DNA from 4 places in the Rossellomorea sp. YZS02 genome. Region 3 is predicted to be linked to each of the others. Evidence: riboswitches for the same ligand, from Rfam matches in the RefSeq annotation. Region 3 holds a riboswitch; each other region holds the start of a gene.
The links. A riboswitch is a leader RNA that binds a small molecule or an ion and turns the genes downstream of it on or off. The one in region 3 is predicted to bind thiamine pyrophosphate.
Positions count from the first base shown of each region.

Region 1 (7,341 bases), on a different contig from region 3:
GGGATGAAGAGGTGAAGAAGTTCATTGAAAGTATCGGCATCCTGAATGATCATCCTCATGAAAACAGCGAGTAAGGACGAAAAGTGTTGGTTCAGAAGTGATTTCTGTGGACCAACGCTTTTTATTTATGGTTAGATGGAGGAAAGAACGTACGCATGGGGGGAAGTCAGGTGGAACGGTTTGTAGATGAAAACGGAAAGAAAGTGGAGATGTCGTTTGAGAAAGGACGGTTTCGAGAGGCGTCCAATCACGTCCTTGTGCTGTGCCGCTATGATGGTCATTGGCTGTTGACCCGGCATAAGAAGAGGGGCCTTGAGTTTCCCGGCGGAAAGCGGGAAGAGGGGGAGACCCTAACGGATGCTGCGAAACGAGAAACGTATGAAGAGACGGGCGGGATCATCAGGGAACTGGTATTCATTGGAGAATATAAGGTCTATGATGACCCACCGTTTGTTAAAACGATATACTTCGCTGAGGCAGAAGAGCTCATCCCCAAAGACGATTATATGGAGACGGATGGATCGGTCCTTTGGAGAGGGAATTTTAACGAAATTCAGGATGATCCTTCTTTTAGCTTTATCATGAAGGATCAAGTGGTGGAGCTGGCAGTAGACAGGTTGGCTGATCTCGATGTTACGATTTGATCCATTTCTTCTCAAGCATCTCTACCAGTTTATACATAATCGTTGCGAATACGGCAATCACGAGAAGTGAGAGCAGGACAAGGGTGAAGTTAAAGACCTGGAAGCCGTAGATGATCATATAGCCAAGACCTTTGGCGGAAACAAGGAACTCACCTACGATGACCCCTACCCAAGACAGCCCTACATTGACTTTTAATGTTGAAATGATCGTAGGGAAGGAGGCGGGAAGAATGACCTCTTTGAACATCTGTCCCCTTTTCGCCCCGAAGGTCTGCATCACCTTTAAGTAATTGGGATCAACTTCCCGAAAGGATGTATACACGACGATGGTGGTGATGATGACAGAAATGACGGTCCCCATTGCGATGATCGAGGTGAAGCCCGGTCCGAGTCCCACGATCAATATCGGGCCGAGTGCCACCTTGGGCATGGCGTTCAGGATCACGAGATACGGATCCAGTACTTTTGAGAGAAAAGGTGACCACCATAATAAGGCGGCAAGCATGGTACCAAGAAGGGTTCCTAGGATGAATCCAATGACGGTTTCCCCAAGGGTCACAGACAGATTGGCTAAAAGGCTCCCGTCTCCCACCTTTACAACGAATAATTTCCATATTTTTGAAGGTGAACTGAAGATGAGGGGATCCACCCAGCTGTTGCGACTGGCTATTTCCCATAATGAGAAAAACACGGTGAATATGAGGGCTTGATAAAACCAAACCCATCGCTGTTCTTTTTTCAGTGATAGAATATATTCCCGATGCTTTTGTTTAATGTGTTCGTGATTCAAGTTTTTCAAGCTCCTTCCATATGGATTGGAAAAATTCCGGGTATGCTGCATGGTTCCTGACTTCAAAGGGCATCAATTCTTTTAATTGTACAGGTACTTCGAAAATGGTGTGGATATGACCCGGTTTCGTCCCGAATAAGATGATTCTGTCACTCATGGAGATGGCTTCCCCGATATCATGGGTGACGAGGATGGCTGTTTTACCGAAAGATTTCAAGGTGGAAAACACCAGGTCCTCCAATTTTAATTTCGTTTGATAATCAAGGGCGGAGAAGGGTTCATCCAGGAGAAGCAGCTGAGGTTCGGTGATCAGTGTACGGATCAGCGCGACCCGCTGTCTCATCCCTCCAGAGAGTTCCCTGGGATAGGATGATCCCACTCCTTCAAGCCCCATTTCGTTCAATAGCGAGTGAGCCTCTCTTCGCTTTTCCTCAGTCAGGGTGCCCATGATGGTCAACCCCAACAATATATTCTCTTCGATTGTTTTCCAGGGAAACAGATAATCCTGCTGCAGCATATAGCCCAGTTTCTTTTTCATCGTTCTTATGGGCTTATTCAATAATGTTACCGTTCCTTCCGTCGGCTTAATGAGTCCTGCGACGATGGAAAGTAAAGTCGTTTTGCCGCATCCCGATGGACCGATGAAAGAGACGAATTCACCTTCTTCTACTTGTAATGTGATATCTCTGAGGGCATGGGTCGCGGTTTTCGGTGAAAAATAGGTGTGGTGGACAGTATCAATTTTTAGAAAATTCACTGTGGCAAGCCTCCGTTTTTCTTTTTTTACAAGGGAAGGGCTGACGTTTGAAGTCAGCCCCCGGATATTACTTTGCCGCTTTTTCAGCGATGGATGTGTTTACAAGCGTCTTATGGTCGACTGTTTGAGGGAGTTCTCCTGCTTCATCCATGATGGTTTGGAGATTATTCCACTCTTCTTCGTCCAGGATAGGATCCGTCGCATAGGAACCTTGTGATTTATAGCGGTCCACAACGGTTTCAATCAGGTCCAGTTCCGTATCTTCAAAATAAGGTTCGATCACTTTGGCGATGTCGGCTGCTGAATTTTCTTCCACCCATTGCTGCGCTTTGTATAAGGCTTTTGTAAACTTTTCTACGGCCTCTTTGTTTTCTTTCATATAGCTGTCCTTGGACATGAAGGTCGTGTATGGCACGTGTCCGGATTCCGTTCCAAAGGAAGCGACGATATGTCCTTTGCCTTCTTGTTCAAAGATGGAAGCTGTCGGTTCGAATAATTGGACATAATCTCCTGTATCGGATGCGAAGGCGTTGGCTATATTGGCAAAATCGATGTTCTGGATGAGATTTAAATCGTTTTGAGGATCGATGTCGTGATTCTTTAACACGAACTCACCGACCATTTGCGGCATTCCGCCTTTACGCTGACCTAGGAAGGTAGAACCCTTCAGCTGATCCCATTCAAAGTTCTCTACCTTTTCCCTTGAGACAAGAAACGTTCCGTCTGTTTGGGTCAATTGTGCAAAGTTGATGACGGGATCATCGGACCCTTGTGCATGGACATAGATGGACGTTTCAGAGCCGACCAAAGCGACATCCGCACCGCCGGATAATAATGTGGTCATGGTTTTATCCCCGCCCCACGTGGTGGTCAGTTCAATGTCGAGCCCCTCGTCTTTGAAAAACCCTTTTTCAATTGCGACATATTCAGGTGCGTAGAAGATCGAGCGGGTCACTTCTGCCACCCGGACCTTTTGAACTGCTTCTTCTTTTTCTCCGCATGCGGTCAAGCCGATCGTCAACGTGAGAATGAGGAGTATACCTAAACCGGTTTGAAGCCATTTTCTCAATTTAATCTTCCTCCTTTACTTATTAAGGGTGATCGATAGTTGGGATGAGTGCAGTTGTCGCCTAGTTTTATCTATAAGGCAATAGGGTAGGATGATCATAAAGCTTTTTGGGACTTTGCCTATTTCAATTAGCTAAAGTATTCTATGTAAAGTACGAAAAATGTGTGATTACCCAGTGCACGTTTTGAAAGGAAGAGAATATGAAAGACGGAAGTGTTATACAAAAAGTATTGTTTCCATCACCTAATCCACATGTGGTGTTGTTTGAAGTCACTTATATATCCTCTGGGCTCAGGGTGAAGGGGCTGCTCGCGGAACCTGTCCTGAAGGGGAAGTATGATGCTTTCTTATATTTAAGAGGGGGGATCAAAGGGGTCGGAATGGTGAGACCCGCACGGATCGCCCAGTTCGCCTCACACGGATTTATCGTCTTTGCTCCCTATTACAGAGGAAATCTAGGGGGAGAGGGGAATGAAGACTTTGCCGGGGATGACCGGGAAGATGCTCTTTCCGGAGTGGAATTGCTTAAGAACCATCCACGAACAACCCGGAATCGGATCCATGTATTCGGCTTTTCCAGGGGTGGTGTCATGGCCCTCATGACGGGTATCGAGTACACGGAGGTGACGTCCGTGGTCACGTGGGGGGGCGTGTCTGATATGTTCCTTACATATGAGGAGCGAAAGGATCTCCGCAGGATGATGAAGAGAGTGATCGGGGGGAGCCCCAATAAAGTTCCTGAAAGGTATGAATGGCGAACCCCCCTTTATTCACTCCAGAAGTTAGAGGCACCGGTTTTGATCATTCATGGTGAAAAAGACCAGAACGTTTCCGTGGAGCATGCATATAGATTAGAAAAAAGATTGAAGGAACTCGGGAAACCGGTCACGTCCCATTATTACAAAGAGTTCACCCACTATTTTCCGCCCCGAAAGAACCAACAGATCGTTTCCCTGCTCTGTTCCTGGATGAAGGACCAATAGTCAGTGGTGTATGATGAGATTAAAAAGGATTGAGGTCATACAAAATGGGCATGGGCTTAGAACTTAACACGATGATCGTGACAAAAGGGAAAGAAGAAAGAAAAGAAGGGAATCTCTTTCACCTTCAAAAATCTGGATATCGTCTATTTCCGATGCATATCCCCATTGATGTGAGAAAGTCGAAACACAGTGATCCGATTGGTTTCGGAACAATTGAGAAGATGGAGTGGAAGGATGGGGTCACGACGATCTTCTACCGGTTGATCTCCCTGAACAGGACAAATTAAATAAAACGAGTGGCTGCAGGCAGCCACTCGTTTTATTTGATTTCCTCATACAACAGATAACGGTTATCCTTCGTTTGAGCGATAAGATAATTCTTATGATCTTTCACACTATAAATGGGTGTCCCTTTTGCCAATGTATTTGCCGTAAAGTCATTCACTGGATGATACTTGGTTTCGATCTTTTCTTTGATGGAACCGATCTTTTCATTTAGGGTCAGCTTCTTCTCTACGGATACCTTCACATATTCCTTGTCGTTCACCACCATCATATCCCCATATCCGCATAACTCATAGGATGCAGGCTTTTTCTCCCCGCATGCACTCAATACAAATACGCATAATAGCAAGACAATCAGACGCTTCATATTTCTCCTCCTTCACCATAATGCACATATTCAAAAGATATTCAGGCTTGTACGTGAACATGTTTCTTTTTTTTTTTGAAGGGGTTGATTTTCCTTATGTGGTACAGTAAAGGAAATAATGAATGATTGGAGGACACCATGAGTAAACTTGAAATCATTGTCTTAAATGAAGAAGATGCAAGGGCAGCAGAAGCTTCCGGAGCAGATCGTCTTGAATTAGTATCCGCCATACATACGGGAGGATTGACACCAGGGTACCATGTCATAGAAAAGGTATTGGAAGCAGTCTCTATTCCTGTTCAGATCATGATCCGTCTGCATTCCTCATCCTTTCGGTATTCCATGGACGAGGTTAAAGTCATGGCAGACCAGGTTCGGACCATTAAGGAAATCGGTGGTGAGGGGATCGTATTTGGTGCTCTAACACATGAGGGAAAACTGGATGTGAATGCGTTAAAGGAAATTGTTCAAGCCGCGGATGGGCAATCGATCACATTTCACAGGGCAATCGACGAGGCTTTGGATCCGGTAGTCCTTTGTAAAGAAATACATCGATCGGAACTGGCAGTAGAGAGGATTCTTACATCAGGAGGTAGATCCGTGGTGAGAGAAGGGCTCGAAAACATTAAAAGCATGATAAAAGTAGAGAAGGCTGGCGGACCTCTTATCATGCCCGGTTCAGGGTTAACGCTTGATAACATCGACGAAATACACAGTGTGCTACATGCGAAGGAATACCATGTAGGGTCAGGTGTACGCCACCAGGGAAGATACGATAGGGCAATAGACCAGGAAAAAGTAGCAGCATTCAAAAAAGTGATCATGTCCTGAATTGATTCTTTCAACCTATATGAAACGGAATTCCGGTATGGTAAAAATAGTATGTAACAACTGAATATTCTTATTTCTACTGGGGGAGTCCGATACAAGCTTGGACTGAGAGAAGAACGCAGGAGTTCTTTGACCCTTTGAACCTGATCTGGATGATACCAGCGGAGGGAAGTAGTGGAGAAGTGCCAAATGTTTTTATTTAAGGCGCTTACTACTTTTTGACATGTCGGGTTCTGATCATTCAGGACCCTTTTTTGTGTCTTCATTTTCACTTAAGGATAAGTGAACTGCCTGACGAGGTAACCTTCCGGACCCAATCACAAGGAGGAGAAGGTAGATGGCAATCGAGTTAAAATCTCAATTTACAAACAGTAAAAAAGTGTACGTCAGAGGATCACGGCCGGACATAAACGTTCCGATGAGAGAAATTGAACAGAGTAAGACGAAGGCAGCCTTTGGGGAAGAAGAGAATGCTCCTGTTTGTGTTTACGATACGAGTGGGCCGTATACAGATCCACAATATCGTGTGGATATCAATAAAGGATTGCCTTCGGTGCGGAAGAAATGGATTATGGAACGAGGAGACGTGGAAGTCTACGAAGGACGTGAAGTCGTTCCGGAAGATAACGGTTATAGAAGTAAAGACCCCGGTGCCGGGCTGAAATGGTTCCCTCATGCAAACCGAAATCCTTTACGGGCAAAAAAGGGTGGTAACATCACTCAAATGCACTACGCAAAGAAAGGAATCATTACACCAGAAATGGAGTTCATCTCAATCCGGGAAAATGTGGATCCGGCTTTTGTAAGAGATGAGGTGGCAAGCGGAAGGGCAATCATACCTTCTAATATCAATCATCCTGAATGTGAGCCCATGATCATCGGCCGACACTTCCATGTGAAGATCAATGCGAATATCGGCAATTCTGCTGTATCATCCTCGATTGAAGAAGAAGTGGAGAAAATGACATGGGCAACCAGGTGGGGCGCAGATACCATCATGGACTTATCGACAGGGAAAGACATTCATACTACACGTGAGTGGGTGATTCGGAACTCTCCCGTCCCTGTAGGTACTGTACCGATCTATCAAGCTCTGGAAAAGGTAAACGGGATAGCAGAAGATCTTACGTGGGAGGTGTACCGGGATACGCTGATCGAGCAGGCAGAGCAGGGTGTTGATTACTTTACCATCCATTCCGGGGTATTGTTGAGATATATTCATTTAACCGTTGATCGTACCACAGGTATCGTGTCACGGGGAGGTTCGATCATGGCACAGTGGTGTCTGGCCCATCATAAGGAGAACTTTCTTTATACCCATTTTGAAGAAATTTGTGAAATTGCAGAGGCTTATGATATTTCGATTTCACTAGGGGATGGATTAAGACCGGGGTCGATCGCAGATGCCAATGACGAAGCCCAATTTGCTGAGCTTGAAACACTGGGCGAGTTAACGAAAATCGCTTGGAGGCATGATGTCCAGGTGATGATTGAAGGGCCTGGTCATGTCCCGATGCATATGATTAAAGAAAACGTGGATAAGCAAATGGAAATCTGTCATGAAGCCCCTTTCTATACATTGGGACCATTAACGACAGATATTGCACCAGGATAC
Region 1 is NZ_JAXBLY010000019.1:76,341-83,681, reverse strand. Features, by position in the region: gene SLH55_RS17740 (hydrolase) at 1-74, shown strand, start outside; gene ytkD (RNA deprotection pyrophosphohydrolase) at 171-644, shown strand; gene SLH55_RS17730 (ABC transporter permease) at 634-1,434, opposite strand; gene SLH55_RS17725 (ABC transporter ATP-binding protein) at 1,415-2,191, opposite strand; gene SLH55_RS17720 (ABC transporter substrate-binding protein) at 2,259-3,230, opposite strand; gene SLH55_RS17715 (alpha/beta hydrolase family protein) at 3,461-4,243, shown strand; gene SLH55_RS17710 (DUF2584 domain-containing protein) at 4,288-4,530, shown strand; gene SLH55_RS17705 (hypothetical protein) at 4,563-4,895, opposite strand; gene SLH55_RS17700 (copper homeostasis protein CutC) at 5,034-5,726, shown strand; TPP riboswitch at 5,798-5,913, shown strand; gene thiC (phosphomethylpyrimidine synthase ThiC) at 6,064-7,341, shown strand, end outside.
Region 1: another riboswitch for thiamine pyrophosphate. It lies ahead of thiC (phosphomethylpyrimidine synthase ThiC); the one in region 3 lies ahead of SLH55_RS07755 (ABC transporter substrate-binding protein).

Region 2 (8,093 bases), on a different contig from region 3:
ATCTCCCTCGTTTGACGGGATGTCAGATACTCCTTCCAGGCGTCCGGATACCAGACACCCAAGCTCTTCAACGTACCTTTGTAATGGTTCAGGATCCACTCCTTCGCTCCATCCGCCATAATGGTTCCATTTGAATCGAAAACGATGATTCGATCGATCATGTCAAGGACGTGATCAAGTTTATGCTCTACGATTACCAGTGTTTTATCTAAACAGATCTCTTTTATTGTTTTCCAAACAGATGTTGTACTTTGCTCATCCAACATCGAAGTCGGTTCGTCCAGGAACAATGTATCTGGCACCGAGGCAAGAGCAGAAGCAATGGCCAATTTCTGCTTCATGCCTCCTGATAATGTTGAGATTTTCGTATGGGGATCATCAAGTTCCAATCCCACCTCAGATAATAACCGTCGGATTTCACCTTTCATCTTTTCACGGGGAGTCCGTAAATTCTCCAGCACAAAGGCCAATTCTTCATCAACGAAGGGCATACAAAATTGTGAGTCCGGATCTTGAAATACATAGCCATAAGATTCTGATGCCTCCAAGTTTGCAGCTCTCATGGGAACATCCACAGATCTGGGGATCACCCCTGATAAAACATGGAGAAGTGTTGATTTACCACATCCGGATGGTCCCAATAGCAATACTTTCTCCCCTTCCTTGATTGACAGACTGACATCATTAAACATCCGTTTTTCCGATCCGGGAAATGTAAGTCGAAGTTTTTCGACATGCATACGCATCACCCCTTTAATGGTTCAATACATCGTAATCATCTTGATTTGCTCGTCTTACTAGACTTGTGACTCCTGTTTTCTCAAGAGCCCTTACCACATAAAAAGATCCTGCACCTGCGATGACAATCGATCCAAGTATTCTCACAACGATGAATAATGTCAAATTCCAAAGGACTAAATCCCCTATATACCCTTTCATGTAATCCATTAAAATGGAGCCACATGCAGACCCAACAGCCGCTAAACATATAATTGAAAGATCATAGCGTTTATATTTCGTTAGGAAGAAAACCAATTCTGCCATCAATCCCTGAATCACTCCGAATAAAAGAACCTCGAGTCCCCATTCTGAACCCATTAGAAACTCTCCTGAAGAAGCGGCTATTTCTGCTAAAATGGCGACTCCCGGTTTTCGGATAATCAAAAATGCCACTGTGGCCGCCATGAACCACATTCCATAGATAAATTGATCTGCATGCAATCCAATTGGTTTCAACAAATTATAAAATGGCCCCCAAAGCTTATAAATGACGCCAAACATAATGGAAATGACCACCGTCACTAAAATGTCGGTCAGTTTTAATTTAGACATGTGGTTCACTCATTTCCTTACCTGCATACAGGGCATGCTGAAACGGCCATTGTTCAAGGGTATAAGCCATCTCCCAAAACTGTAATTCATAAATGCTGCTTAAAATGAAATTATCTTTCATTCTTTCTTTGTCACATTCGGTCATGGATTCTGCCAATTCATCAAGTCGTTGGATTTGTTCTTCCACTAGCTCTTTAAACCACTCCCCTCCGTATGCCTTAATCCATTCCTGATAAACAGGCTCTTCCGGTGTGCAAAATTTCAGGCGTTCCCCCACTTCGTAATAGAGCCAATAGCATGGGAGGATCGCCGCCAGGATATCAGCTAGACCCCCATACCGTGCGGAACGATACATATGCGAGGTATAGGCATATGCCGTAGGGGCAGGCCTGAAATTCTTTCTTTCCTCTTCGGTAATGCCTAATTGCTTGGAGAAATTTTCATGTAATGAAAGCTCTGCTTCATTCGTCCCTACAGCGTGCGTTGCCATTCGTGATGTCGTATGTAGATCCAATGCCTTTGATGCACCAAGCGCCTGCACCTTTGAGAAATGTGAAAGGTAATAGGCATCTTGCAAAAGATAGTACTTGAACTTCTCGATTGGTAGCGTTCCATCCCCTATTCCTTTAACGAAAGGATGTTGAAAGCTCGCATCCCAAATTTCATTGACTTCGTTTCGTAGTACTTTTGAAAATGACATAATTTCCTGCTCCTTTTCCAGACGACCCGAAATGGGCAACAAAAAAGCCACTTCCCGTGATGCATACAGCATACAGAAAGTGGCTTGAGATCAGAATGATAGACTAGTATTCTTTGCGACCGTCAAACACCACTTCCCTACGCTGGTCTCAACCAGATCAGGTTCGAAGGGTCTTAAAGTAACACTTTAATCTCAGCCTTTTAGAAGGCACCCCTAGTGGATCGTCTTATGAAATTTTGTTTTCGTTGTAATCGTATCATGATACTTTTAGTTGTCAACATAAAAAAACAATTCATGTTATATTTTCAGTTACCAATCGGCCGTCGGATCCAGTGGCAGCAAAAGGTTGTACAGCAGATTAAATGCAATAAATTTTTTATAAAAAAGTTCATCAGACCATTTTTGTCTGCCTATCAGCACTGAATGAACATCCATAAACTTGCAATTTAATAAGAGGGACGGACCTTCTTGAAGGTCCGTCCCTCTCTTTATTTAAACCACCCTTTTTCTTTGGATTGTGTGATGGCTTCGATTCGATTTTTCACTTCAAGCTTGTCGAGTATGGTGGAGATATAGTTCCTGACAGTACCTGTTTTAAGCTTTAATTCATCAGCGATTTCCTTTGTGTTCTTCCCTTCGGCAACGAGCTCCAGCACTTCTTTTTCACGGTCTGTGAGAGGGTTTTCTTCGCTGTAGACATCATCCATCAACTCCGGTGCGTAGATACGCTTACCGTCCATTACCAGGCGGATTGAGTTTGCCAGTTCTTCACTGGGACTGTCCTTCAACAAGTAACCCTTTACTCCTCCTTTTAAAGCACGCTGGAAATAACCGGATCTTGCAAAAGTAGTAAGGATGATCACCTTACATTCTTCACCTTTCAACTCCTCTGCAGCTTCAAGGCCTGTCTTTTTAGGCATTTCGATATCCATGATGCAGATATCCGGCTTGAGTTCATGCACGAGGGAAATGGCTTCTTCACCGTTGCCGGCTTTCCCTACCACTTCCATATCATCTTCCAAACTCAAAAGAGACCCCAGGGCACCCAACAGCATTCGCTGATCTTCGGCAATCACAATTCGAATCATTCCATTCCCTCCCTGTCTGTCTGTTTGATTACTTTAGGCACCCGCATGATCAGGGTGGTGCCTTCCCCCGAAACAATGTCCAGACTGCCATTGACAAATTCCAGTCGCTCCCTCATCCCGATCAGACCGCTTCCTCCTGACTGTGTGTAATCACTTCCGATCCCCACACCGTCATCTTTCACCACAATCGTCATCTCTTTATCGGATTCTTCCAAGGTGAGTTCACAATAAGAAGCCTTGCTATGTTTGACCACATTTGTGACAGCCTCTTTTAAGCACATGCTTAATATATTCTCCATGAAGAGTGATAAATGAGGGAGGGAGTCGTCTTCATTCATTATGAATTCAATTTCAGCCGCCTTTAAGAGCTGCTTTATCCTGACGATCTCATCCATCAATCGGATTCCCCTCATCTGGGAAACCATTGTCCTTACCTCACTCAAAGCCGTTCTCGCCGTTTGTTGAACGTCTTTTAATTCTTGTCGTGCCTGCTCTGGATCTTTATACACCAATTTCCTCGCCAGGTCACTTTTTAAACCGATCAGAGAAAGCTTCTGCCCAAGCGTATCATGCAGATCCCGCGCAATCCTTTGCCTTTCTTCTTGCTTGACAAGGTCTGAAATACGCTTGTTGGCATCTTCCAACTGGTCTTCGAGCTGCACTTGTTTATTTCGATTATAGATATTGAAAGGTAGAAGAATGACGCTGATCCAGATGATCAATATGAATGGAAATTGTGACAGGAACAATTCATTCTGCAAAACGAAGTTATAGTTGATGGATGCAGTCGTCAATACAAGGTGGATGATATATAGGGTTAAAAAGGCGACCCGATTTTTTATATTTCCGTTGTAATAGGCTATGTAAAAGGCGAAATAGATGAAATTAAACTGAATGGTCATGGTGATGGAGATCGCAATCAATATCGATGTCCATAAATACACCGGCCAATCCTTCGAAATAAAAGCGAAACGTAAAGAGATAAAGAATGCTATGGTCAAAGAAATCCCGACCGCAATTTCAATTGTAGAAGAAGACTGAAAGATAAAGTAAAAGGGCAGGATACTGATGATGCTCCAAATATATGGTGAAATTCCTGAACCTTTTTGGATGTTGATTATTTTTTTCGGCATTTGCATGCTGAATACCTCTTTTGCTTCAATATTTTAAACGGTTCTCCTATATTATGACATAAATGACCCTGATTTTCATATGTAGCTCATTTTAAAGAACTGTTTATCTCTTGCTGATTTGTTGCTTATATATAGGCTAATATTTCCGGTTTTGAATTCTTTTTTGCTTCTCCATGACCTCATAAGATTTGTGAATGATGTCTGTTAAGACGTCACCTTTATAAACCCTTCCAATTTTTGTATTCCGTTGATAGTATTCTACAATTTCGTCCAATTTCTCTGAAGTTTCTTTATCAACCCTTACATTAAGTTGCATTTTCCCTTGATCTGACAAGGTTCGACCTCCTCATCTATCAACTTGATATCATTTGCTAGCAATCTGTTATCAATAGTATATCAGATGCTATAACGGATATATACAGTTCAATTGTCATATTAGCCAAATAAAAAACCCGGGCACATTCCGCCCAGGCTGTTCAACCACATTTAATTATTCTCAATCATGACTTCGACCGGTTTGATATCCATTTCCACACCAAAGAATGAATAATCATCCTTGTTTCCATCTTTATATCCCCAGAACCCCTCTGTTCCACTTCCTTTTCTGAAGGTAAGTTCAAACCCTTCATATTCAGAAAAGCTGTAACTCTTCACTTCATCCATCCGGGCGTTATCTAAGAGACTGTAACTCAAATAGTTTGCAAGTGTCGGGTGCGGCGTCAATACTCCCGTATGCGGTGCGGCGTAATAATCATAGTATTCGTAATCATTGGTTGATAGTTTATGATCACTGATGGAAAACTCTTTAGTCTCTAGATTAAATTGATCTCCTGAAGTGATCCATGATAAACGGATGTCTTCATACGTATGAGACGACGGTGAAAGATCTGACTGACTTAAATCGACTATCGATACCCCGCCTCGTCCCTTTACCTCCACCGTCCTGGATTGGTTATCCACTATCAAGGCGGTGTCTTCATCGATTCCATAAGATAATTCGTTTTCTTCTCCATAAACTGCCGTTGTAGCAATCAATCGTCCCAATCGTGCTTTTTTATCAAAGTGTTGGTCAACGATACCATACGGGAAGAAACCAAGCCCCTTTTCCAGGTATCCAGGTCCACCTTCTTGCTGAGACATCCCGTCATATGAATCAGTATAGCCCTTAGCTAACGTATCGTAGCTTCCACCACCTGCGATCATGACATCACTCATGATGGCGGCACCTGCACTTGTCCCACCAAGAACCGCTCCATTACGGTAGATTTCCCAGATGTTTTCCAGGGCCAGTGATTTCGTTCCGTCTCCGTTCAAAAGTGCATCAGTGATATCTGTTTGATCTCCACCAACAAACCAGATCCCATCATAATCTAGAATGCGGCCTGCAATATCGGGGTGATTCTTATTATCTGTCCATTCTGATTCATCCTCTTCCGTTCCTTTGAAGTCATGATTGGATATGGGAAGGATATCAATTTGTTCTGGCGGGTAGCCATACGAGGTCAAATCCTCTTTAAATGTTTTGGAAGACTTCAAACTGGAACTTGCTGCAGGGATGATTCCGATTTTTCCAGTTTCACCGGCTCGCTCAATGAATTCTTTATACACTTCCTCATTGCTGCTACCTAATGCCCCGCCAACGATGACAAGGCTTCCCTTTGTGTCGGGATCAAAGGCACTCTCGGATGTATCAAGTGGAGTTTCCTTAAAGTCTTCAAGCCGGTCTTTTTCATTAAAGCTGACCTTCACAGGAGATACATCCATTTTCACATGAAGTAAGGAGTAAGTATCTTTTTGACCATCCTGATAACCCCAGAATCCGTTTGTATCTTCACCTTGCTTGAAGGTAAGTTCAAAACCCTTTCCTTTACTGTCATAGAGGTAACTGGTGACCTCAGTAACGGCTTCATTATCCACAAGTGAATACGAGAGATAGTGAGGCAATGTCCCATAAGATGAAAGGACCCCGGTAGCTTGAAGAGGTTTGAAATTATAATATTCATAGTCTTTTGTTTCTACCTTATCTTCCTCAATCATATACTCTTTCGTTTTCACTTTAAGTTCATCGCCAGGAGAAAGATAACTGATATCCAGATCCCTAATCTCGTTCCTTGATGTTTTGGCGCTTTCAACATCTACGATTGTGACATTGCTTTTTCCCAAGACAGAAACCGTCCCTTCTTGATTATTCACCACCATTGCCGTATCCTCATCGATCCCATATGCCAACTCATCAGGTGATTTAAAACGCAGTGCTGTAACTGCCAGTCTGCCCAGGCGGGATCGCTCATTGAAATGTTGATCCACGATGCCCCATTGAAAGAATCCCAGTCCTTTTTCTATATAAATAGGAGCATATTCTTCGTTGGGGTTCGATACATCCTCAGTTGTAAACTCCTGTCGAAGGCCGCCGAGACTGTCTCCACCCGTAATCATGACGTCACTCATGATGGCGGCTCCAGCGCTTGTCCCACCAATTACCGCCCCTCTTTCATAAATACCCCAAATTTCTTCCAGAGCCTTTGTCTTTTCACCATTCCTCATCGTTAACGCATCCGTAATTTTCAACTGATCACCACCGACAAACCAAATGCCTGTCAGCTTTTTAATCTGTTTTCTGATCTGTTTATTTTCAGCGTTGACCTTCCATAAGCTTTCATCTTCTTCTGTCCCTGAGAAATCATAAGAAGAAATGGGAAGGATTTCGATGGATTCTTCATCCACTCCATAAGAAATCAGATCCTCTTTAAATTGGTTAGAAGATTTCAAAGAATCTGAAGCTGATGGGATGATCCCGATCTTTGCTTTTTTCTTCCCCCCAGATAGTTCTATGAACTTTTCATACACATTCGAATTACTGCTTCCTAAAGCACCTCCAACAATCAACAGATTCCCTTTGATATTTTTTTCTTTTTTGGCCAATATGTCAGTTGTGGCCAGGCTTGCAATCAATCCCAATACAGTCAATACGATAAATAGTTTTTTCACTTTCCCCCAATAGTCCTTCATCCACCATTCTCCCTTCTGTTCACTCATTCATTTTGTTAACATGCAAATTCCATGCCAACTCATTGATCTCTGAATTATCAGTCATTTAATAAAGAATGGGTTCTCATTGGACATTTTTGGTGTTACATACCAACAACCAATAATAAAAAAACATCATCCCGATATCAGTGAATGGGATGATGTTCTGTATCTATTTATTGGATATGCTCCTGACAATATGCCAAAATGAGGTTCTCTTCCTCTTCTTCTAACTCGAAGTCCATGATTGACTCAGTGTTTCTTTCAAGGATCGTGGATTGTACAATCCTTGCTCCATTGTCGTCTCTGACAAAGATGGCCTTTATGTATATACCCTGTTCTGAATACAGCTCATCGTCCTCGGGTACTTCGATATCAAGAATCACTTCATAGCGATCTCCACTTAAAATACCGGTTGGATCTTTTAATTCTTCAGCATGGTGATTGGTAATATTCATGGTTCTAACTTCCTTTCAAGTACTAAACATGTTTCTTCCATCCTCTTATTATACACCTTGAACCCTTGATTTTAAAATGTATTATCCTAAGACTGAAAAAGGATATGAATAGGCTTCCTTCTCAGACTTCGATATAATAAAAACAAGAACAACCGTTTAAGGAGAGATACTAAGTGAATTCTAAAGAAATGCAAGAAAAAATCATTCAAAATTACCAGAAGGACGAGCATATGATGATCCTTGTATTTGCACAGTGGTGTGTGAATCATGATCTCGATCCTGCCACCCTTTATCAAAAAGCTTATCCAGAGCAAGGTGAAAACCCTGCCCTGCAGCAAGGAATCGACTTGACCGT
Region 2 is NZ_JAXBLY010000012.1:71,501-79,593, forward strand. Features, by position in the region: gene SLH55_RS13035 (ABC transporter ATP-binding protein) at 1-740, opposite strand, end outside; gene SLH55_RS13040 (ECF transporter S component) at 754-1,332, opposite strand; gene tenA (thiaminase II) at 1,325-2,032, opposite strand; TPP riboswitch at 2,150-2,257, opposite strand; gene SLH55_RS13050 (response regulator transcription factor) at 2,521-3,120, opposite strand; gene SLH55_RS13055 (sensor histidine kinase) at 3,117-4,253, opposite strand; gene SLH55_RS13060 (hypothetical protein) at 4,390-4,587, opposite strand; gene SLH55_RS13065 (cyanophycinase) at 4,740-7,262, opposite strand; gene SLH55_RS13070 (DUF6509 family protein) at 7,457-7,738, opposite strand; gene SLH55_RS13075 (hypothetical protein) at 7,912-8,093, shown strand, end outside.
Region 2: another riboswitch for thiamine pyrophosphate. It lies ahead of tenA (thiaminase II); the one in region 3 lies ahead of SLH55_RS07755 (ABC transporter substrate-binding protein).

Region 3 (8,093 bases):
TAATCGTTGCGATTCAGGATACAGAATATGACGATAAGATCGAACTCCCATCTGAATTAGAAGACAGGGTCATTTATTGGAATTTACCTAACCCCCGAAAACGTTCGACAACCTTGATTGAAGAATGGGTCCATTACCAGGAAATCTGTGATGAAATTGCCATACGAGTGAAAGATTTAGAGAATATCCTTCCACAATTACATTAAATGGACTGATTACAACCAATATTTCCATGTAATCAGTCCTTTTTTTTAGGTGAAATATTCAAGCTTTGCTTTCGGGAAATGCTTCTCCATATACGCGTATAGATGATCTTTGATTTCCTGCTCTTCATCCTTTTGATAAATATACTTTCCTATTCCATATTTACCCCATTTATAGCGGCGTTCTTCTTCATTTAATTCAAGTTTCGTCATCGGATAATTCTTCTCGATCACCCTCTTGGCAGGCTTTGTGAAGCGATGCTGGATAAATTCGAAGGTTAGATCCTTTTTGGCTTCTTCAGGCAAATGGGCTTCCAGATGTTCGAACATTTCCTTATATCCCTCTTGCCACCCTTCATGGATATAGATCGGGGCCACGATAAATCCTAACGGATAGCCGGCTCTCGCAACCTTCCCTGCTGCTTCCAATCGTTTATCCAAAGGCGAAGTTCCCGGTTCAAAATTCTTAATGACATAGTCTGCATTGATACTGAAACGGAACCTCGTCTTTCCGTTATGCTTCGCATCCAGCAGATGATCTACATGATGGAATTTGGTAACGAAGCGTAATTTTCCATACTCCGATTCACCAAAATGCTCAATCGCCCGTTTAAGTGTATGAGTCAAATGGTCCACACCGACAATATCGGACGTACACGCAGCTTCGAAGCGCGTGAACTCAGGTGCCCTTTCCTCGATATACTTATCTGCCGCCTCAAATATTTCATCCACATTCACATAAGTACGGATATAAGGTTTGCTCCCCATCGTAGTCTGGAGATAGCAATAATGACAGTGACCCATGCATCCGGTCGCAAACGGGATGGCATATTCCGCTGACGGCTTGGATGTATCAAACTTCAGGGTTTTCCGGACCCCCACAACCAATGTGGATTTTGCGATTCGATATTTTTGAAAATGATTTTCCCCAGGTAGATTTCGAACCTGATTATGGGACGTTGTATAACGGATTTCCACATCCATTTTTTCAAACTTTTCCTTTAATTGCTGCCCTAGTGGATAATCAAGTGCATTCGGTTCAAAATAGACCAATTGAGGCATGAACGGTTTCACCATATTAATCCCCTCCTAAAGGTCTCCAAATGATTGTGTGTAAGCCTGTTCTGCTTCTGCTTCTGTACTGTAGACAGCAACTTCATGGGATAAAGGATAATAAGTCTCATATAGAAATAATGCCAGCCCATCCGGATTTTCCGGATCGTGTACAACGGCGGCTTCCTGTACATTGGCCACACTTTGAGTATGCGGGTTTCTGTAAATTACATATACAACATCCCCGGCTTGATAGGGAGTATAGTGATTATTCAATTCCATTTTCCTCACCTTTTTCATCATGTCATTGTTATCATTTTCTGTTAAGAAGAGAAGAAATATGATGGTAAAAGATGTTTAAATATTTTCAGGAAGAAAAAAATGGCTCCCCATGCAAAATTCACAGGAGGAGCCTAGCTTCTATATTTTATAGAATTCCTTGGTATTTCTGAATAATTGTTTATATACAGTTGATTCTGATAACCCTTTTATTTCGGCTATTTTCTCAACTGAGCGGTGCATCAAACCGGGATGAGTCATTCTCTTAAGAAAGACTCCTTCAAATCGCCATGGTCCGTCCGTTTCCACCATTAACCCTTCTATGGGATATATTCTTACGAGTTCTTGAATTTCCTCTTCATACAGGACATCAGGTGTAATAGAAACCATATATCCATTATCAATCATGCGTTCTGTCGTATCATTATCCCCTTTAAACCAATGAAAGTGCGCTTTTTCTATTGAATGTTTCTCCAATAGATCACAGATAATGGGAGCATGCTCATAGATTCCATGAAGAATGATGGGTTTATCAAGTTGCTTTGATTGAATGATGAAGCGTTCCAGTAATTCCACATAAGGCGCAAGAGGAAGTGAAGGATTTTCTTTTATTTTATAATAAGGCAATCCTACTTCCCCGATTGCCACAAGCTCTTGATGATGTTCCTCAATGAAATCCATGAGTAGTTGGATATCCTTCTCTCCAGGAAGATCTTGTTCGGGATGAAAGCCAGCTGCAGGTCTCACCCGTGCGTCCTCCCTTGCAATCAATATATTATGCTGTGATGATTGGAGATGGAACGATACGGATATAATGGATTTCACAGCATACAACTCAAGCTCCCGAAGGATTTTTTCACGTTCCGCCAGGTTATATAAGTCTAGGTGGACGTGTGAATCAATGAGTGAGGATTTAGACATACTGAGATAACTCCTCAAAGATATCCGTTTTCCATTTAAGGAACTCCTCCGTCAATAAGATCTCTTTGTCACGGGGACGGGGAAAAGGCACCTTGAATTCCTTCTGTACCCTCGCAGGCCTTGTTGATAGGACAATGATACGGTCAGACAAGAAGAGGGCCTCATCAATATTATGGGTGACAAAAAGAACAGAACTTAAATCCTCTTCCCATATGGATAGAAGCCATTTCTGCATATCCAGTCGTGTAAATTCATCCAGCGCAGAAAAGGGCTCATCCAGGCACAAGAAGGATTGAGGACTTACAAGCGCACGGATAAATGCCACCCGCTGTTTCATCCCTCCAGAAAGATCATCAGGATAGGCTTCCTCATATCCCTTTAAACCCGCCCGATGAATCATTCTGATTGCCATGTCCCTGTCTCTTTTCCCATGCAGCTCCTGACCAAGCATCACATTCTCAATGACAGTGCGCCACGGCAGGAGGGAAGGACTTTGAGGCATATAGCTGATGGAGCCCCGCTGGCCACTTATGGACTGACCATCCAGCAGGATATCCCCTGTGTCAGGGGTGAATAAACCACCAATCACATGAAACAATGTACTCTTCCCACTTCCTGAAGGACCGAGTATTGAAACAAACTCACCTTCTCCGACCGTAATGGATAGATCATCAAGAATAAGCTCTCCATCAAAGGACTTGGACATATTTTCTATTGATAAGGTCGTCATATTACTTGTCCTCCTTTCGATTCCACTTCACCATGAATTTCTCCAGTAAAAGGATGATACCGAAAAACACCAGACTGAGGAGCATGATCATGAAGATCGCTACAAAAACCCGGTCGGTCCTGAATGAAGACGATGCGAGTGTCATATAAACACCAATGCCTTTTTGGGCACCCAGCCATTCAGAGATGACCGCTCCCATTACACTGTAAGTAGCTGAGATTTTCAATCCCGAGAAGATGGACGGCAGTGCGTGTGGCCACTCCACTTTCCTGAAGATCTGCCCTTTTGATGCTCCCGACATTTTCATATATAGGATGTATTCTGCATTTGTCTGTCTGAATCCATCGAGTGCAGAGACCGCCACTGGAAAGAAGCAGATCAACGTAATGACGATGATTTTCGGCAATAGTCCAAACCCAAACCAAATGACAAGAAGTGGCGCAAGGACGATAATGGGTATATTCTGGGACAGAATCATCAGTGGATAGATTGCTTCCTTTACCTTTGGAAGGAGATGGAGTCCGACCGCTGTCCCGATTCCAATCGAACAGCCAATCACAAACCCTGCAATCGTAAGAGTCGTCGTCGAAGCAAGATGTCCCTTGAACACAGGCCACGAAGCAATACCTTCTGCCCAAATGTCTGAAGGTGGAGGCATCAGCCAAGCAGGTACTTCGAATACTCTGATGGATACTTCCCAAATGATGAATAAAAGGATGAGGACCAAGAAGGGTCTCCATCCTTTTGAAATCCATGTTCTCATCATCTAAACTTCTCCGTTAATTGATTCATTTCAATACCGTCGGGCTGATACAGTACTTTGATTTGTGAGATCACGTTTTTGCTACCTATTTCAATCATCCGTTCATTCATTTGTTCAATCACCTTAAATAGGTCAGATAGATTTCCCTCCATCGTCGTTTCCAAGGGATGTACTTCATATCGGACACCCGATTTTTCAATGATGGCAATTGCCTCATCAACATATGGAATGACGTCTTCCCCGTTATTTGTCTTCGGAATGATTTGTATGCTTACGAGTGAGTTCCCCATTTTGTTCACCTCTTATTTCGGTAAGAATTCGTTCGTGAATGCTTTCTTGCTTTCCAGCTTCTTATCTAATAAATCATTATCATACATCCATGATGCATAGTTTTCCCATACTTCAAGCTTCTGCTCTCCCCATCTTTCAGCGTCATCTTTGTACTTTGGTGCTAACCATTCCTGACTCTTCATGACTAGTTCTTTATCAAGATCAGGTGCTGCTTTCAGAAGAATGTCACCAGCTTCTTTCGGGTTATCGATGCTGTACTCGTACCCCTTGGAAGTAGCTGCCAGGAACGCTTTGACCGTATCAGGGTCTGATTCGATCATTTTTTCATTTGTGGTGAGGACCGGTGTGTAATAATCCAATTTATCCGAATAGTCCTTTACATACATCATGTTCAGATCCTCACCGCGAAGCTCTGCCTCGATACCCGTCCAACCATAGTAGATCCAGGCGAAATCAACATCCCGTTTTACGGCAGTAAAGAAATCGGTATCTCCCATGTTGATGAAATTCACTTTTTCCACATCGGCATTTTCCTGTTTCATGATCGAATCCATAACGGCTTTTTCAACAGGAGATCCCCATCCGCCATAGCTTTTCCCTTCGAAATCCTTAGGTTCTGTTATACCCTTGCTCTTAGGTGAAGCAAACCCTGAAGTATTATGCTGAATAACCGCAGCAATAGATACGAGCGGTACATCCTGGACTCGTGCTTGTGTGACACTTTCCTGGTATCCTACCCCGAATTGTGCCTTTCCTGAAGCAACGAGTTGGTCCGCACCCGCTTCTCCGGGTAAGATGATTTCAACATCGAGTCCCTGGTCTTTGAAGTAGCCTTTTTCTTTCGCTACATATAAACCGGTATGATTGGTGTTCGGTGTCCAGTCGAGTACGACCGAAACCTTTTTAAGACTTTCTTTCTTCTCATCAGTTGTATCTTCCCCAGCGCTGCAGGCAGTTAATAGAAATACAGAACAGATGATGAACATCCATTTTTTCATCATGTTTCCTCCTTACATCTTATACAATATCAACGTCTATTCAATTATTCTTCGCACATGAGGGTGAATGAATGTAAAATAAAAAAGCGCCCCGGGCTGTAGCCTAGGACGCATCGTTAAACATAATATGTATCGTTTAATAGAATGTTTCCTACGCTGGTATCAGCCAGTTCAGGTTCAAAGGGTCAGCATCTACAGGATACAATCTCAACCGGCCATTCCGGTCCCCCTACACATTGAATATGAAATTAAACGTGATCTTCTTTCCTACTGTGCCATAGAACGGATCGTTAATCAAGTATTTACTTTTCATTTTGATAAAATCCATATATTTAAACCCGGTTCAGGATCTCATCAATCAGGGAAACACAGAAGAGGCCCTTTTCTGCATATCCCTTTTGGTCATATAAAAAGGCATATTGCAAAAGGAAGAGAATGATCACTATAGGCAGCATCCTTTTCTCCAAGTTGGTCAAATGTCTTTCAGCCCCATATCCACCGACAAATAATTGTTTAGACCTGAAATAATTCTCCCTATCAACCTTTTCATTATCCTTCAGTAAACCTGCCAGAAAGTAAGCGATGTCTGTAATGCGTGGTGCCGTTCTGATCCTGGCAAAATCAATGATCCCACTGACATCATTCCCCTTCATCAATATATTCCCCCGATGATAATCACTATGGACAAGCTGAACAGGCAACTGGTCATAGTACGATTCCCAACCTTCCATTCTTGATAGTAAGTCCTTCCCTCGCTTCCCAATCCTTGTAGTTTCAAGCTCACTCATCCATTCCTTCACATGACGTGCTATATCCCAAGCCCTTATTTCATATGTGCTGCGATATTCTTTCAGGAGGCGGTGAAGGATTGAAAGGTTTGCTCCTGCACTTCCAAAGGAAGTGAAAGAACATTTCGTTAATGGCGTTCCAACAAGTTCTTCATAGAGTGAATAGATTTGCTTTCCCTCTTTCACAAAGGGTCTCTGTGATGAAGTTAAGATTGGGGATTCAACATGGAGGCCATTATTCAGTAGATATGAGGACAAATGGTACTCTTCCAAGCAATTCTCAATAGATGAATCCTCTCTCTTCTTTAGATAATAGGTTCTCTTACCATCCATCACCCTCATGACATGGGGATGAAGGTGGAGCATCTTCACGCCAGTCGCATCCACATCCCACTGACGTAATATATCCCAATGAGGTCCAATCATTTCTATTTCCTTTCAAAACGTAGTAATATACTTACTAGTATGACTTTGAAAGAATGTCTACATACCAAATGAAGAGAGGTTACATCTATGCAACGAATACAAATGACTGAAGACTTATCGTTCTCCAGGATCATTCATGGTTTGTGGAGGCTTGCAGATTGGAATCAATCGAAGGAAGATACACTATCCCTTATTCAACATAATATTGAAAACGGAATCACAACCTTTGACCATGCCGACATTTATGGTTCATACACATGTGAAGCTTTATTCGGTGAAGCTCTAGCCCTTGACCCTTCCTTGCGGGAAAAGATGGAGATTGTGACGAAATGCGGTATCGTTCTGCCTTCGGATCATCGACCTGAACATAAAACACATCATTACAACACTAGTAAGAAGCACATTCTCACATCCGTCGAGAATTCTCTTCAAAATTTAAAAACGGACTATATCGACTTATTATTAATTCACCGACCAGATCCATTCATGAATGGTGAGGAAGTGGCCGAAGCCTTCACTCAGTTAAAGGAAGAGGGAAAAGTACGCCATTTCGGTGTTTCAAATTTCAAAGATCATCAATGGAATATGCTTCAATCTTATTTACCGTTCCCATTGATTACAAACCAAATTGAACTATCTGCTTATCACTTAGAGAACTTTGAAGATGGCACTTTAAATCTATGTCAGGAAAAACGAGTGGCACCGATGGCATGGTCGCCACTCGCAGGAGGGGCAATCTTTAAAGGTGAAGATGAGAAAGCTCTCCGACTTCAACACACATTAAAGAACATCCAAGAGGAAACGGGTGCAAAGGGAATTGACGAAGTTTTATATGCATGGCTTCTCAATCATCCAGCTAATATTATGCCGATTGTCGGTTCAGGTAAGAAAGACAGGATTCAAAACGCAATCGATTCCCTTTCCATTACATTGAATCATGATCAGTGGTTTGAGATCCTTCAAACATCCATGGGGCATGATGTGCCATAATATCTTCACACATAATAAAAGACGATCCTTTTTCTAAAGGGTCGTCTTTTTTAACGCAGTATATCTCCACCAACATAGTACTCAAGATAAACGTCCTGTAATTCATTCATCGACAGTTCATAAAGCTGCTTGTCGAAAGATTTATAGACGCCAATCCTCAATAATTGCTGTATATAGAAATCCTTTTTTATTTCGGGTGTTTTTTTTATTTGTGATTTGGTTTCTTGATGTAGCATGTTCATCCCTCCAGTTGAGGATATACCCCATTTTCGGAGGGAATTAAACATCCTTATGATTATTTCATAAAATCACCATAGCTCTGTTCATGCTGAATTCAAATCCCCTGTAAAGACAGTCATTATTGGGGATGATGCAGCCGAAATACTCCATGGCCTGGCACATGATTGATCATGTACAACAGTGATGATGTCCTTCAAGGACATGTTTCCCTTCCACTTGAAGAGTGGCATGATGAATGTCATATTCATCTTCAAGGAACCGAGAAAGCTGCTGTATGATTTCATCTCTGTCGACTCCATCTCCCACCACTACATGACAGCTTAGTGCCGTAAATTCCGAAGTGATGCACCATACATGAAGATCATGCACTTCTATTACTCCCTGTACTGTAGACATACCTTTTTTCACTTG
Region 3 is NZ_JAXBLY010000006.1:81,703-89,795, reverse strand. Features, by position in the region: gene SLH55_RS07790 (phosphatase) at 1-206, shown strand, start outside; gene splB (spore photoproduct lyase) at 252-1,280, opposite strand; gene SLH55_RS07780 (transcriptional regulator SplA domain-containing protein) at 1,293-1,538, opposite strand; gene SLH55_RS07775 (TatD family hydrolase) at 1,677-2,456, opposite strand; gene SLH55_RS07770 (ABC transporter ATP-binding protein) at 2,449-3,186, opposite strand; gene SLH55_RS07765 (ABC transporter permease) at 3,188-3,949, opposite strand; gene SLH55_RS07760 (MTH1187 family thiamine-binding protein) at 3,949-4,239, opposite strand; gene SLH55_RS07755 (ABC transporter substrate-binding protein) at 4,252-5,238, opposite strand; TPP riboswitch at 5,370-5,479, opposite strand; gene SLH55_RS07750 (phosphotransferase enzyme family protein) at 5,571-6,452, opposite strand; gene SLH55_RS07745 (aldo/keto reductase) at 6,540-7,442, shown strand; gene SLH55_RS07740 (Fur-regulated basic protein FbpA) at 7,493-7,678, opposite strand; gene SLH55_RS07735 (cation diffusion facilitator family transporter) at 7,851-8,093, opposite strand, start outside.

Region 4 (8,093 bases), on a different contig from region 3:
CGACAGTCGTGATGATGCTCAGCTATTCAGGGAAATACAAGGGATCCTGGGTGTACAAAGTAGCACCTGTCAAAAGCAGGGCTTCCATCTACAAAGGTACGTTGAAGGCGTTTCTTATGAAATTGTTTCTACCTTTATATGGGCTATTGAGCATTGTATTTATCTTTCTATTTGGTTTCCGGATATTGTCCGAAATCATTCTGGTCTTCATAAGCGCCTGCATCTTTACCGTCATCTGTCTAGGGTTGATGAGGGGGACACTGCCATTTTCCGAAAGCTTTGAAGGCATACAGCAAAGTGACAGCTGGAAGGTAATGCCGTTCTATCTGATTGTTGGAGTGTTTTTGGGGCTACATTATCTGGCCCTGCAGATTCCGTTTGGTATTTTGGCTTATCTCATTGTATTATTCTTTACCAATCTGATCTTATGGAAAAAAGCCATCAGGGATTGATGGGATAAACACCCTTGCCGTATAAGGCAGGGGCGTTTTATTGGTATACACTATATGAAAGTATGGAAGAATAAGCGATACAAACACATTTCGATTCGGATGACATATATATAGAAAAATAATGGCCCATGGTAAATAGGTCGTATAGCATTTCCTTTGACAAAGAAAGTTTCCTTGATGCAAGATGATAGTATTCAACATGTTTGATCGGAGGAGAGTGGTTCATATGTTCATAGACTGGTTAAGTGGATTTAATCCCACTGTACAGGCGCTGTTCGGGGGTCTCGTCACATGGGGATTGACTGCACTTGGAGCTGCCACGGTTTTTTTCTTCACTAAAATTGAGAAGCATACGTTGAATATGATGCTCGGGTTTGCTGCAGGTGTCATGATTGCCGCGTCGTTTTGGTCCCTGTTGGCCCCTTCGATAGAGTTCAGTGAGCAAAACGGTCAGATTCCATGGCTGGCACCTGCCATTGGATTTTTACTAGGTGGACTTTTTATCAGACTTTTAGACTTTGTCGTACCCCATTTACATTTAGGGAACGAATCTGAAAAAGCTGAAGGCCCCCCAACAAAATTTAAAAAATCGACCTTATTATTTTTAGCGATCACTCTTCATAATATTCCGGAAGGGCTAGCCATCGGCGTTGCTTTTGGAGCTGCATCGCTCGGACTTGGAGATGCGACGTTAGTGGGAGCCATCGGGCTGGCGATTGGAATCGGTATTCAGAACATGCCTGAAGGGGCTGCGCTTTCCATCCCGCTAAGGGGAGAAGGGATGTCCCGTCTGAAATCCTTCCATTACGGCCAGCTTTCAGCCATCGTAGAACCGATTGCAGCCGTCATAGGAGCTGCAGCCGTCCTGATGGTACAGCCGCTACTGCCTTATGCACTCGCATTCGCAGCCGGTGCCATGATATTCGTCGTCGTGGAAGAGTTGATACCGGAATCGCAATCCTCAGGAAGTACGGACCTTGCTACGCTAGGATTAATGCTTGGCTTCGTCGTGATGATGATTCTGGATGTTTCTTTAGGTTAATACGATACATGTAAGCATGCGTCCTAAACGCATGCTTTTTCTCTTCCCAAAACTTGTATAATGGATCTGGGAGGGGATGCGTATGAAGGTTGGTCTCATAAGGCATTTTAAAGTAACAAGGGGATATCCGGCTTCGTTTGTATCAAGTGAAGAGCTGATGAAGTGGGTGGAGGAATATGATGCGTCAGAAGTGGTAGAAAACCTGGTTGACCTTCAAGATATTGTTTGGAAAGGCTGTTATTCCAGCGATTTATCAAGGGCGAGGGTTACAGCTGAATCAGTTTATGTAGGAGAAATCTCTTATCTAAAGGAGCTGAGGGAAATCAGATTATCTCCGCTCTTCAAGTCTAAGAGGAAGCTGCCACTTTTTCTACATTTGACATTCATCCGATTGGCCTGGTGGTTCAACCATCGTTCCCAGCCGGAAAGTAAAAGGGAAGTCAAGGAAAGAATCAGTGGCGTGGTCGATCGGATCATTCGTGAAGGAGAAGATGTACTCATTGTGGGTCATGGGGGAATCATGATGTATATGAGAAAAGAATTACGTAAACGTGGATTTACCGGACCGTCCTTCAGAAGGCCATCTAATGGAACGTTGTATGTGTACCAAGACAGGACAGGATGATTCATTTATAAACAAGGCTGTTTTCGCAAAGATTGTTGCTATTCGCATTCAAAACTAAGATTTGCGATGCTCTGTCATTTGAGTTGTGGTGCAGGAGGGTGAAGGGAACAGTCCCGCTTTCCACGGACGTTCGGCCGAGCCTCCTCAGCAAAAACCGCTTCCGGGGTCTCGGCACGCCCGTTTTCCGTAGGAGTCTACGCAGTTCCCTTCACCCTCTAAAGTAGTAAGTAGTTGACAGAGCAAAATGGTTTGTGACCATCAGTTTAAAAAGCGTAAAGGACTATAAAATAAAATCAGTCACTGCAACAATGGAAAAGCAGTGGCATACGCAATCTCCACATATTCTTTGTGATAGTCAAACTTTTCGTCAGTTGATTCTCGCTGCAGGTGTTCGACTCCTGCGGGAAACGCTGGACAGTAGGAAAAGCGGAGGCGGCTTGTTTAGCCCCGACAAGCATAAGATGAATGGGCTAAGAAGGCGTTCTTTTGCCTTCTTGGGCCATTTAGCTTATGACCTCGAGGGGCTAGCCGCCGTAGCTGGACAGGTGAGACCCCGCAGGCGCAGCCGAGGAGGCTCACCGCCAGCCCCGCGGAAAGCGAGCACCTGTAGCGGAAATCAACCGCCACTCGCTACATCTAAAAGCAACAATGTTTACGAAAACAGCCATAAACAAAGAAAGGAGAGTGGAAAGTGGAAGATATCCATTCTTTAGAAGCCATTAAGAAAGTGCTAGAATCTGAAAAGCTTGTATTGCTATACATATCAAGACCTAATTGCTCGGTCTGTCATGCACTCCTCCCGCAGGTTGAGAGGGTGTTGGAGGATTTTAAATCGGTGGTATCTGTTCATGCCGATGCAGAAGAAATCCCGGAAATCGCAGGAGAATTCTCCATCTTCACTGTACCCGTCCTGATTATGTTTGTAGAGGGGAAAGAAATGTTCAGAAAAGCACGCTTCGTGCCAATCGACGAACTCCAAAGCCAAATGTCCCGCCTCACGAAGATGTTAGACAACTAAACAAACGTTTGATTAAGAGAGGAAAGGATTGAATTGACAGGCGTAAAAGAGCTAAACGGTCGTTTAATAATCAAAAAAATAATACATTATTAAAAGTAAGAGCCGAAGTAATTATGACGGCTCTTTTTCTTTTCGAGTACAGATTTTTAAAAGTTATTGAAACCATTTAAGCACCAGTAACGACTAATAGATACAGTAAAGGGGGGGACGCCCATTGAAAGAAGATCACGATCAACTGGAAGAGTTATATGAAACATATTTCCATGATGTATACCAGTACTTATTTTATTTCACGAATAATTCATCCGAAGCAGAGGATTTAACTCAGGATACATTTATGAGAGTCTTCAAAAGTTATCACAGCTTCAAGCATCAATCTTCAAAGAAAACATGGATCATATCCATTGCACGAAGAACAGCCATTGATCATTACCGAAAGAGGAAGCTTATCTCCCTTCTTCCCGACGTCCTTCTGAATTTAAGGAAAAGTGAGGAGGGCCTGCCGGAAGAAGAGATGGAGAAGAACGAAGAGTGGGAAATGGTTCAGGCTGCCCTTTCAAAGCTGAAGCCTGATTATCGAAATGTGGTCATTTTAAGGGGATTAAGAGAATACTCCGTCAAAGAAACAGCTGAAATCCTCGATTGCAAGCCTTCTAAAGTAAAAGTAGATTATCACAGGGGTATGAATCTGTTGAAAAAATTAGTGGGAAATTCCAATTACAAGGCGGTGCTGGTAAATGAACGAAAAATCCAATGATGACGTATTACAATCTTTGAAAAACCGACCAGTCCCTGCTCCGCGCAAAGAGTTTAAGAGAGAGTTGAAATCGAAACTATTTGATGAAATGAATAGTCAAGAAAAGAGTGCGAAGAAGTGGGGGAAGTTGGTTCCGAATTTAATGGCTGCTGCCTTTATATTGGCGGGGATATTCTTGACAATTGAACTGATTGGCGTTGGAAGGGACGGTCAAAACGCTTCGCAGGAGCAAGACGCCATGGTGACTCCAGCTTCAAATGAACCCACTGAGTTGAATGAACCGACGGCCGATAAACTGATGGCAGCAGCGTATAATCGATATGATTTGATCCTTAACGATAAAGGGACTGCTGAAACCTTTGAATATAAAGGGGAGCGCTACCGATTTATGAGTGAAGAATTTGACTCAAGAGATAAAGTGATCCATTTCCTGATAGAGAGCTTTACGCCGGATGCGGCTAAACAGCTGGCGGAGGATCTCCCCTTTATAGTCTATAAAGGAAAGCTGGCACAGCCCGATGTATCTTATGAAACCAGTTATCAATGGAGCAATACTACTGCCATTAAGGTGAGAACATCAGAATCGATGAGTGATGTAACTTACGAAATACCGGTTTCGGAAGGTTCCCGGGAAGTGAATGTCCAAAGGTTCAGGTTGATTTATGATAATGGATGGAAGTTCAGTGTGGTGATGCCCTTCTCTTTTAGAGAAGTCAAGAAAGAGACCAGTGAGTGGAACCTCAGTCTGACATCAGAAGAAGAGTCGGTCTATCAAGTGTTTTCCCAAGATCCAAAGGAAGAACATTTACACGGGTTATCCCCCATCAGCATAGCAAAGTTGTATGTCCAGGCATCACTGGACGAACGACATGACCTTGTCTATGAAATGTACACAGACAGACCGGATTATATTCGATGGACAAAAGAAGAGGACGAGAAGTTTCCCCGAGCGGACAGGGTGACGAAGGAAAGTATATTACGTGTCTTCAAAGGAATCGATAACGGTGAATTTATTCAAACAAGCGATATGGATGGATATATTAAGTATGATAATGGTGGTGAGGGAGATATGGGCTTTCAGATGGTAAAGGATGAAGACGGCTATTGGAACGTAGGATTCATGCCAATTCAGTAGATATTTTAAGAGGACTCCTTCTTGAATGAAAAAGAACAAAGTAAATAACAAAAATAGAGCTGCTAAAAATGGGTATTATGACACACGTCCATTAGAGTAGCTCTTTTGTCATGGTTCAGTAAATAGGTATATAATAGAGAGTATACGAGTATAGTAGTCATGAAGAAATAAAAGGGGGCTAGATGAATGATCAGATTGTCCAGGACAAAGAAAGTCATGTTACTCGGTATCGCAATCATCCTCATAATAGTAGCCAACCGGATTTCCACTGTGCAGCACCTGACAGCAAGGATCGCTACCAAACTGTATGTGAGCCTTAAGTATCAGGACCTTGATCTTGAATATCAAAACGTTGAATTCTCCCCTCAATTTGGAGATTATTCTGTAGCGTATAAGGACAAGGATGGAAAAGTATATGGATTCATGGTCACCCCTAAGTCAATGCCCGTCATTATCCTTCATGATCCTCTCAGAGAGACACCTTAAGAAAAGAACCTTTCATACTTTAATTCTATCAATCTTCATGTATAATAAATCTTAACAACTTTATAAACGTTACCACAAGGGGAGCGAAAGCTGAGAGTGAACAATCTGTTCTGACCCTCTGAACCTGTTAGTTAGGACTAGCGTAGGGATGTGGAAAATAAGCCTATTTATGCTTATTTCAATGCATGCACTCAGCCTCCTTATGGTTTCGTTTCATTACCTAAGGGGGATTTTTTATATGAAACACACTCGACTCATTGTATTACTTGAAGCGTCATTGATGGCAGCCTTCGCCGTCATCCTTGATATGATGCCTTCTATTAAGCTGTCACCGAGTATCTCTATTTCAATTGCCATGGTTCCGATCTTTCTATTATCTTATCGACGTGGATGGAGAGCAGGACTAATGGGAGGATTTCTATGGGGAATATTGCAGATTGCCCTTGGAGATGCCTGGATTGCGACACCGGTTCAAATGGTAATAGAGTACTTCATCGCCTTTGCCTTCATTGGTTTTGCCGGTGTTTTTGCGGGGAAGATACAGGCAGCATTAGGAAAAAGCAGACGATCCAAAGCCATTCTGTGGGTAGTGATTGCGACATTTGCGGGAAGCCTCGCCCGCTATTTCTGGCATTTCATCGCAGGGTTTGTGTTTTTTGCCGAATACGCCCCTGATGATATGTCGCCGCTGCTCTTCTCTCTCATAGTAAACGGCATCACCATGCTGGGTTCGGCTGTTTTATGTTCCATTGTATTGATGATCATGGTCAACATGGCGCCAAGACTGATCAAAGTACGGACGCACCAGCAGGAAATCAGCCGAAAGGCATCATAACATTACTGGGACTGGTCTGATACATGACCGGTCTTTTTTTGTCAATACACCCCAAGTCTTAGAGGGAATTACTTCCGCGGTTTCTGTTGGAATTTCAAGATCTTTATTATATTGAAGATACGATAATATGCAGGAGTGAGTGGGATGTCGGAATGGATCATACGTATTGCAGAAGAATGGGGGATATGGGGTGTATTGTTTTCTCTATTTATTGAAGGAAGTGCTTTTCCTTTTTTTGGAACATTTTTCATCGTGACGATGGGATTCATCCTCGATTTAACCTGGGTGGAAATCGGAGTCATTTCAATAGCTGGAAGCTTTTTATACACCATGGGAAGTTATATACCATACTATATCAGTTTTAAACTGGGGGAGAAGATAGAGGGGAAGCTCAAGCCAAAGAAGCTGGAGAAGCTCAGATTGGGCCAGGAAAAGTTCAATCGATACGGAATTTGGAGCGTAGCGATCGCAAGTCCACTTCATTTAGGGAATGTCATCCCCTTCCTTGCAGGCATGGCGAAAATGGATGTGAAGGCCTATTCCCTCCTGACGATGCTCGGTATTGCTCCTTCCACTTTCCTGTTTTTGAGTATAGGAAAGTTATATGATGGGGAGAAAGATGTGATACTTGAAGTGATTGAAGACTATCAAGTGTTGGTCCTTATTGGTTTTGTGGTGGTAACGGGTGCGTATATGATGTTAAAAAGAAATCGCAAGAAAAAGGATTATTCGAGAAGTCTGGATTGACCCGAAAGGAATTCCGGCTCATAAAAGAAAAGTTTCAGAACATATTTCGATAAAATCAACCTCCCCCTGTTTTTTTGTATATTTATATCCACGTAAAATCTTCCTCTTACTCATTGCTTACACCACTGCTTTCCTATACACTAGACCTATTCAAAAAAGCGCGTGTGGAGAGATCATATGGAAGCAAAAATGATAAGAAGATACGACATTATGGAGGTCAGCCTGCTGGCAGGGAAGATCATGCTGCAAAGCGGGGCGGAGACGTACCGCGTCGAGGATACGATGATGCGGATCGCTGCTTCGTTTGGGATATCCGAATCCCACAGCTATGTGACGCCTACGGGGATCATTTTCTCGATTGAGACCTCAGAACCGACGAAGACAAAGCTGATCCGGATTAATGAGAGGTCAACGGATCTTGAGAAAGTGACTCTCGTAAACAGTATCTCGAGGCAAATCAGTCAAGGTCATTTGACCCTTGAAGAAGCGTACAATGCCCTTGAGAAGTTGGATCAATCCGATTTATCCTATTCCTTCCTGATTCAGGTGGTGGCGGCAGCAATCGCAAGTGGATGCTTCCTCATCATGTTCCAAGGGGGATGGAATGACTTCCTGCCGGCCCTGATCACTGGCGGGATCGGATTCACAAGTGTGATCTATTTACATCGTCTCGTTCCGATCAAGTTCTTCGCCGAGTTCCTTGCCTCCTTCATCATCGGCATGGTGTCATTCGGGTTTGTCCATCTCGGGATGGGGCAGGAGTTGGATAAAATCATCATTGGATCCGTCATGCCCCTGGTTCCAGGCCTCCTGATCACCAATGCCGTCCGGGATTTAATGGCAGGACATTTGGTATCGGGCCTGTCAAAGGGCGCGGAAGCCTTTTTAACGGCATTTGCCATCGGGACGGGTATTGCCGTTGTGTTTACTTTAACGTAAGAATATATTGTCAATCTATAAAGATAGGGGTGAAAAGGGATGCTCATCATCGAACAA
Region 4 is NZ_JAXBLY010000017.1:48,213-56,305, forward strand. Features, by position in the region: gene SLH55_RS16470 (hypothetical protein) at 1-452, shown strand, start outside; gene SLH55_RS16475 (ZIP family metal transporter) at 679-1,494, shown strand; gene SLH55_RS16480 (histidine phosphatase family protein) at 1,577-2,119, shown strand; gene SLH55_RS16485 (thioredoxin family protein) at 2,811-3,137, shown strand; gene SLH55_RS16490 (RNA polymerase sigma factor) at 3,352-3,894, shown strand; gene SLH55_RS16495 (DL-endopeptidase inhibitor IseA family protein) at 3,875-5,029, shown strand; gene SLH55_RS16500 (hypothetical protein) at 5,216-5,515, shown strand; TPP riboswitch at 5,583-5,681, shown strand; gene thiT (energy-coupled thiamine transporter ThiT) at 5,754-6,350, shown strand; gene SLH55_RS16510 (DedA family protein) at 6,495-7,097, shown strand; gene SLH55_RS16515 (threonine/serine exporter family protein) at 7,275-8,036, shown strand; gene SLH55_RS16520 (threonine/serine exporter family protein) at 8,076-8,093, shown strand, end outside.
Region 4: another riboswitch for thiamine pyrophosphate. It lies ahead of thiT (energy-coupled thiamine transporter ThiT); the one in region 3 lies ahead of SLH55_RS07755 (ABC transporter substrate-binding protein).